Regions from separate parts of the Streptomyces sp. NPDC025784 genome, predicted to be linked through region 2. Evidence: riboswitches for the same ligand, from Rfam matches in the RefSeq annotation. Region 2 holds a riboswitch; the other holds the start of a gene.

Region 1 (3,401 bases), on a different contig from region 2:
TAGGTGATCATCAGTACGGCGAGTTCGTCGCGGTACTGCTCGATCTTGGCACGCAGGTCCTCGACGTCGACCTCGCCGTCGTCCGCGGTCTTGACGACCACGACCTTCATGCCGGCCATCACGGCGCTCGCGGCGTTGGTGCCGTGCGCGGAGGACGGGATGAGGCAGACGGTGCGCTGCTCGTCGCCGTTGGCCCGGTGATAGCCGCGCACGGCCAGCAGACCGGCCAGCTCGCCCTGCGAACCTGCGTTGGGCTGGAGCGAGACCTTGTCGTACCCGGTGACCTCGGCGAGCCGCTCCTCGAGCTCCGTGATCAGAGTGAGGTAGCCCTGTGCCTGCTCGGCCGGGACGAACGGGTGCAGCTGGCCGAACTCGGGCCAGGTGACCGGCTCCATCTCCGTGGTCGCGTTGAGCTTCATCGTGCAGGAGCCCAGCGGGATCATGCCGCGGTCGAGCGCGTAGTCGCGGTCGGACAGCTTGCGCAGGTAGCGCAGCATCGCGGTCTCGGAGCGGTGCTGGTGGAACACCGGGTGGGTGAGGTAGTCGTCGGTGCGCAGCAACGCGGCCGGCAGGGTGTCCTCGGCCGTGGCGTCCAGCGCCTCGACGTCGCCCTCGACACCGAACGCGGTCCACACGGCGCCGAGCTCGCGGCGCGTGGTGGTCTCGTCACAGGAGATCGACACGTGGTCGGCGTCCGCCTGGTGGAGGTTGACGCCGTGCTCGCGGGCGGCGGCGACGATCTCCGCGGCCCGGCCCGGGACCCGCACGGTCAGCGTGTCGAAGTACGCACCGTGCACGACCTCGACCCCGCCCGCCGTCAGACCCGCGGCGAGCACGGTGGCGTACCGGTGGGTACGTCGCGCGATGGTCCGCAGACCGTCCGGACCGTGGTAGACGGCGTACATGCCGGCCATCACGGCGAGCAGCACCTGAGCGGTGCAGATGTTGCTGGTGGCCTTCTCCCGGCGGATGTGCTGCTCACGCGTCTGCAGGGCGAGGCGGTACGCCTTGTGTCCGTCGGCGTCCACGGACACTCCGACCAGGCGACCGGGCAGGCTGCGGGCGAACTTCTCCTGGACCGCCATGTAGCCGGCGTGCGGACCGCCGAAGCCCATCGGCACACCGAAGCGCTGCGTCGTGCCGACGGCGATGTCGGCGCCGAGGTCGCCCGGCGAGGTGAGCAGGGTCAGGGCGAGGAGGTCGGCGGCCACGGTGACCACGGCGCCGAGCTCGTGGGCCTGGTCGACGACCGCCTTGATGTCGCGTACGGCACCGGAGGCGCCGGGGTACTGGAGCAGCACGCCGTTGATGTCGCGCTCGGCGATCTCGGCCGGGATGCCCTCGCTGAGGTCGGCGACGACGACCTCGACGCCGGTCGGCTCCGCGCGGGTCTCTATGACGGCGACGGTCTGCGGCAGGGCGTCCGCGTCGACCAGGAAGAGGCCCTTCTTGTTCTTGCCCATGCGCCGGGACAGCGCCATCGCCTCGGCGGCGGCGGTGCCCTCGTCGAGCAGCGAGGCGCCCGAGGTCGGCAGCCCGGTCAGCTCGGCGACCACGGTCTGGAAGTTGAGGAGTGCCTCCAGGCGGCCCTGCGAGATCTCCGGCTGGTACGGCGTGTACGCGGTGTACCAGGCCGGGTTCTCCATGACATTGCGCAGGATCACTGGCGGCGTGAAGGTGCCGTAGTAACCGAGGCCGATCATCGAACCGAGCACCTCGTTGCGGTCCGCGAGGGAACGCAGCTCGGCGAGGACCTCCGCCTCGGTACGCGCGCCGGGAAGCTCCAGCGCCTCGGCATTCTTGATCACGTCCGGCACCGCGGCGGCCGTCAGATCGTCGAGCGACCCGTATCCGACGTGGGCGAGCATCTTGGCCCTGGCTTCGAGGTCGGGCCCGATGTGGCGCTGCTCGAAGGGGATTCCCTGCTCGAGCTCGGAGAGCGGAATGCGGTGGGCGGTCATTGCGGAGGCCTCCTGGTCTGACGCGACCTTCGAGGGGCACCCCGGCACGGGTACCCCGACGGCCTCCCCCTCTGTCATCTCAACCTGAGAGCTTCACCGGCCCGTCCGACGTGCCGGTTTTCACCGTCGGTGAGAGCGGAAGCCATTGGCAACCGCCCTGCTTTCCAGAGTGACCTCGTCCGTGCGGTACGTGAGCCTGAGAGATTCCGGGGAGGATTTGCTCCTTCGGCGCCTCCGATGAAGTCTGGAGGACTCTCCCGCACGGGGTCAGCAGCCGCTGTCAGCCTACCAGCGAGGACAAGACACGATCCTTCGAGTGGCCGCCTGCCTGAATCTGCTCTTTTGTAGTGCTTACGGATGAGTTGCGACCAAGTGGAGGGCCCGTGCAGACCGACATCGATCCGCGCAACCTGATCGGCCGCAAGGCGTTCGACCGCAATGGCACCAAGATCGGCACGATCGACGAGGTGTACCTCGACGACGCGACCGGCGTACCGGAGTGGGCGGCCATACGCACAGGCCTCTTCAGCAGGGACGCTTTCGTGCCCCTTGAGCCCAGTGAACTCGTGGAAGGGGCCCTGCGCATCCCCTTCGACCGGGCTCTGATCAAGGACGCTCCCGACTTCGGCGTGGGCCGGCACCTCTCGCCCGAGCAGGAGCTCCAGCTCTACCACCACTACGGACTCGACGTGGCGGCCCCCTCCCCGCCTCCGCCGGACCGTGACTTCGGCAAGATCGCGGGCTCGGACGAGCCCTGACCCGGATGCTCCAACGCGTCCGGGGAAACCACCGGAACGACCAGGGGCAGCGGATCGGCCGGCTCCAGCTCGGGGTCGTCGGTCCGGAACGTCTTGACCCGCCCCGGCGCGGAGTAGGGCGTCTCGAACCGCACCGTGACCCGCCCCAGGCCGCTGCCCTGGACCCAGCCGTGCCCGTGCTCGGCATGCCGCACGTCGTGCCCGGCGGGCCACCGGCGCTCGGCGGGCGCCTCCGATGACGCCCCGGAGTCGCGCGAGCCCTCGTCGGCGGGGTGCTCCTGGCCGGGGGGCTCCTCCGCCGCGGCATGGGCCTGCGCCTGCGCGAACAGGTCCTCCTGCGTGTAGTCCGCGAGCCCTGAGACTCCGACCCCCAGCAGCCGCACCCCACCGGTCGTGTCCACGGCCTCCAGGAGCCGCGCGGCGGCCTCCCGCACGACCGCCGGATCGTCCGTGGGCCCCCGCAGCGTCTCGGACCGGGTGAGCGTCGAGAAGTCGTACCTCCGCACCTTCAGGACGATGGTCCGCCCCGACAGTCCCGCCCCGCGCAACCGCTGCACGCACCGGTCGGCGAGCCGCTGCACCTCCAGACCGACCCGCGTGCGGTCGTGGATGTCCACGTCATAGGTGTCCTCGACCGAGACGGACTTCGTCTCCCGCTCGGCGACCACGGGCCGCTCGTCGT
Region 2 (3,401 bases):
GTCGAGGGGGCCGCTGTGCGGACCGCCGCCGTTCGGCAGGGGCACCCAGACGAAGCTGCGGCCGAGGACCTCGATGATGCGGGCACCGGCCGAGGGCACGCCGAGCGAGGCGGACAGCACCTCCTCCAGCTCGTTGCCGGGCCATCCGCCGTGCGGATGGGGGTGCGCCTGTGCCGGGAAGTCCATCTGTCTACCGCCTGCTTCGAACCACTGTTCCGGCTGGAAAGATTAGTGGGCGTCGGTGACGGCCCGGCCGTCGAAGTCGATCCGGCGCAGCACGCCCGCCGCCTCACGGTCGATGAGCACCGCCGAGCCGCAGCCCTCGGGCAGGTCGCCCTTCTCCACGGCACGCAGCAGCCTGGCCACGGCTCCGCGATGCCGTGCGAAGGCGTAGCGCGAGACACCGCGGCCCCGGTCGTGCTGGCCCCGGAGCGCCGTGCCGGGCGGGACGTCGAGCAGCAGCAGGTGCAGCGAGCCGCCCCGGCGCCGGGCCTCGCGGGCCAGCCAGCGGCGCACCCAGGCCTGCGTGCCGCAGTCGTGCACGACGACGCCGGCGCCGGAGCGCAGCGCGCGACGCAGCCCCGCGTAGTGCGCGAGGCGGACGAAGGGGCGGTAGACCGCGTACGGCAGCCATCGGGCCCTCCCGGCGTCCCAGCGGTCACGGGTGTCCTGGGAGTCGATGCGCGGGCCCGTGACGGCCCGGCGCATCAGGGTCGACTTGCCGCTGCCGGGCAGCCCCGTGACCACCACGACGTCGGACGCCCCGAAGAGCAGGCCGTGCGGGCTGTGCCCGGCGCGTGCCCTCAGGTCGCGGACGACGGCCGCCGGGAGCGGGCCGCACGCCTCCCGGGCCGGGGCGCCGGGCTGCTTGGGCAGGGCAATTCCCGAGGTCGTCGCGTACGCCGTGGTCCTGTTCACCGTGATCGTCCTCCCCTTGGGTGTGGAGTCCCATCCCCGTCGAGTGTAAAGAGAAGGTAATGCGTCGTCTCTCTCGTTTCCGTACTCGGACTGCCACAGGCCGGTTACAGATGCGGACTGCCCCGATCGGACGGCGCGTGCAATGATGTGCGCGCCAACTGCATACCGGCCGCTTGAATCCGCGCGGGAGAGTCCTGGGGCACGAGTTCCCGGGCGCCGAAGGAGCAAGTCCCTCCCTTGAATCTCTCAGGCCCCGTTACCGCGCGGGCGAGGCACATCTGAAAAGCGGGCCGCTGACCAGTGGCTCCACCCAAGGTGCAAGTCACGACCACCGTTTCGTGGGGTCGTGGCGAACCTCTCAGGTTCCGATGACAGATGGGGAGGAACGACCTCGCCGTCATGCCTTGGGAGCCCCACCGATGAGCAGCAACGCACCCCGTCACACCGCGCTCGATGCCCTGCATCGCTCGCTCGGCGCGACGATGACCGACTTCGCAGGCTGGGACATGCCCCTGCGGTACGGCTCCGAGCGCGACGAGCACCTCGCCGTCCGCACGAAGGCCGGTCTGTTCGACCTCTCGCACATGGGCGAGATCACCGTCACCGGGCCGCAGGCCGCCGCCCTGCTGAACTACGCCCTGGTCGGCAACATCGCCTCCGTCGGCGTCGGCCGCGCGCGCTACACGATGATCTGCCAGGAGGACGGCGGCATCCTCGACGACCTGATCGTCTACCGGCTCGCCGAGACCGAGTACATGGTCGTCGCCAACGCCTCCAACGCCCAGGTGGTCCTCGACGCGCTCACCGAGCGCGCGGACGGGTTCGACGCCGAGGTCCGCGACGACCGCGACGCGTACGCCCTGATCGCCGTACAGGGCCCCGAGTCCCCCGGCATCCTCAAGTCGCTCACCGACGCCGACCTGGACGGCCTGAAGTACTACGCGGGCCTGCCGGGCACCGTGGCCGGCGTCCAGGCGCTCATCGCCCGCACCGGCTACACCGGTGAGGACGGCTTCGAGCTCTTCGTGGCGCCCGCGGACGCCGAGCGGCTGTGGCAGGCGCTCACCGAGGCGGGCGCCCCCGTCGGCCTCGTCCCCTGCGGCCTGTCCTGCCGCGACACGCTGCGCCTGGAGGCCGGCATGCCGCTGTACGGGCACGAGCTGACCACCTCGCTGACGCCCTTCGACGCCGGGCTCGGGCGGGTCGTGAAGTTCGAGAAGGAGGGCGACTTCGTGGGCCGCAAGGCCCTGGAGGCCGCCGCCGAGCGGGCCGAGAAGAGCCCTCCGCGGGTCCTCGTCGGCCTGATCGCCGAGGGCCGTCGCGTGCCGCGCGCCGGGTACACCGTCGTCGCCGACGGCACGGTGATCGGCGAGGTCACCTCGGGCGCCCCGTCCCCGACGCTGGGCAAGCCGATCGCGATCGCGTACGTCGACGCCGCGCACGCTGCGCCCGGGTCCGCCGGTGTCGGCGTGGACATCCGGGGCAGCCACGAGCCGTACGAGGTCGTGGCCCTGCCGTTCTACAAGCGCCAGAAGTAGGCACCGGGCGCGCGACGGACGCCATGGGCACCGGAAGGAAGCGGACCGAGCGAGCGCCGCGGGGGTACCCGCGCGCGTTGGTGCGTGACCTGTGCCCCGGCGTGCCGTCTCGTATCCCATGACCACCCCTCCCCCGGGTTTCCGGCTTCGTCCGGGCACGGGGTACCCCCGACATCAGCAGTCCCCCGCGTACAGGAGAATTCAGGCCATGAGCAACCCCCAGCAGCTGCGCTACAGCAAGGAGCACGAGTGGCTGTCGGTCGCCGAGGACGGCGTCTCGACGGTCGGCATCACCGAGTTCGCGGCCAACGCGCTCGGCGACGTCGTCTACGCCCAGCTTCCGGAGGTCGGTGACACGGTGACCGCGGGCGAGTCCTGCGGCGAGCTGGAGTCGACCAAGTCGGTCAGCGACCTCTACGCGCCGGTCACCGGCGAGGTCGTCGAGGCCAACCAGGACGTGGTGGACGACCCGTCGCTGGTGAACTCCGCCCCCTTCGAGGGCGGCTGGCTGTTCAAGGTACGCGTCACGGACGAGCCGGAGGACCTCATGTCCGCGGACGAGTACACCGCTTTCACCGCCGGCTGAGGAGTCACCGCATGTCGCTTCTGAACACGCCCCTTCACGAACTGGACCCGGACGTCGCCGCCGCCGTCGACGCCGAGCTGCACCGCCAGCAGTCCACCCTGGAGATGATCGCGTCGGAGAACTTCGCTCCGGTCGCGGTCATGGAGGCCCAGGGTTCGGTCCTCACCAACAAGTACGCCGAGGGCTACCCCGGCCGCCGCTACTACGGCGGCTGCGAGCACGTCGACGTGGTCGAGCAGATCGCCATCGACCGCATCAAGGCGCTCTTCGGTGCCGAGCACGCGAACGTGCAGCCGCACTCGGGCGCCCAGGCCAACGCGGCCGCGATGTTCGCGCTGCTCAAGCCGGGCGACACGATC

What was found. A riboswitch is a leader RNA that binds a small molecule or an ion and turns the genes downstream of it on or off. The one in region 2 is predicted to bind glycine.
Region 1: it holds a riboswitch for glycine, as region 2 does, so the genes downstream of both, gcvP (aminomethyl-transferring glycine dehydrogenase) here and gcvT (glycine cleavage system aminomethyltransferase GcvT) in region 2, are expected to answer to the same signal.

What each region holds. Positions count from the first base shown of each region.
Region 1 is NZ_JBVHMN010000010.1:359,034-362,434, forward strand. It holds gene gcvP (aminomethyl-transferring glycine dehydrogenase) at 1-1,961, opposite strand, end outside; glycine riboswitch at 2,136-2,231, opposite strand; gene ACZ4IF_RS24140 (PRC-barrel domain-containing protein) at 2,345-2,719, shown strand; gene ACZ4IF_RS24145 (DNA polymerase IV) at 2,638-3,401, opposite strand, start outside.
Region 2 is NZ_JBVHMN010000011.1:38,497-41,897, reverse strand. It holds gene ACZ4IF_RS24355 (enhanced serine sensitivity protein SseB) at 1-186, opposite strand, end outside; gene ACZ4IF_RS24350 (AAA family ATPase) at 229-924, opposite strand; glycine riboswitch at 1,093-1,190, shown strand; glycine riboswitch at 1,191-1,303, shown strand; gene gcvT (glycine cleavage system aminomethyltransferase GcvT) at 1,338-2,456, shown strand; gene gcvH (glycine cleavage system protein GcvH) at 2,665-3,042, shown strand; gene glyA (serine hydroxymethyltransferase) at 3,054-3,401, shown strand, end outside.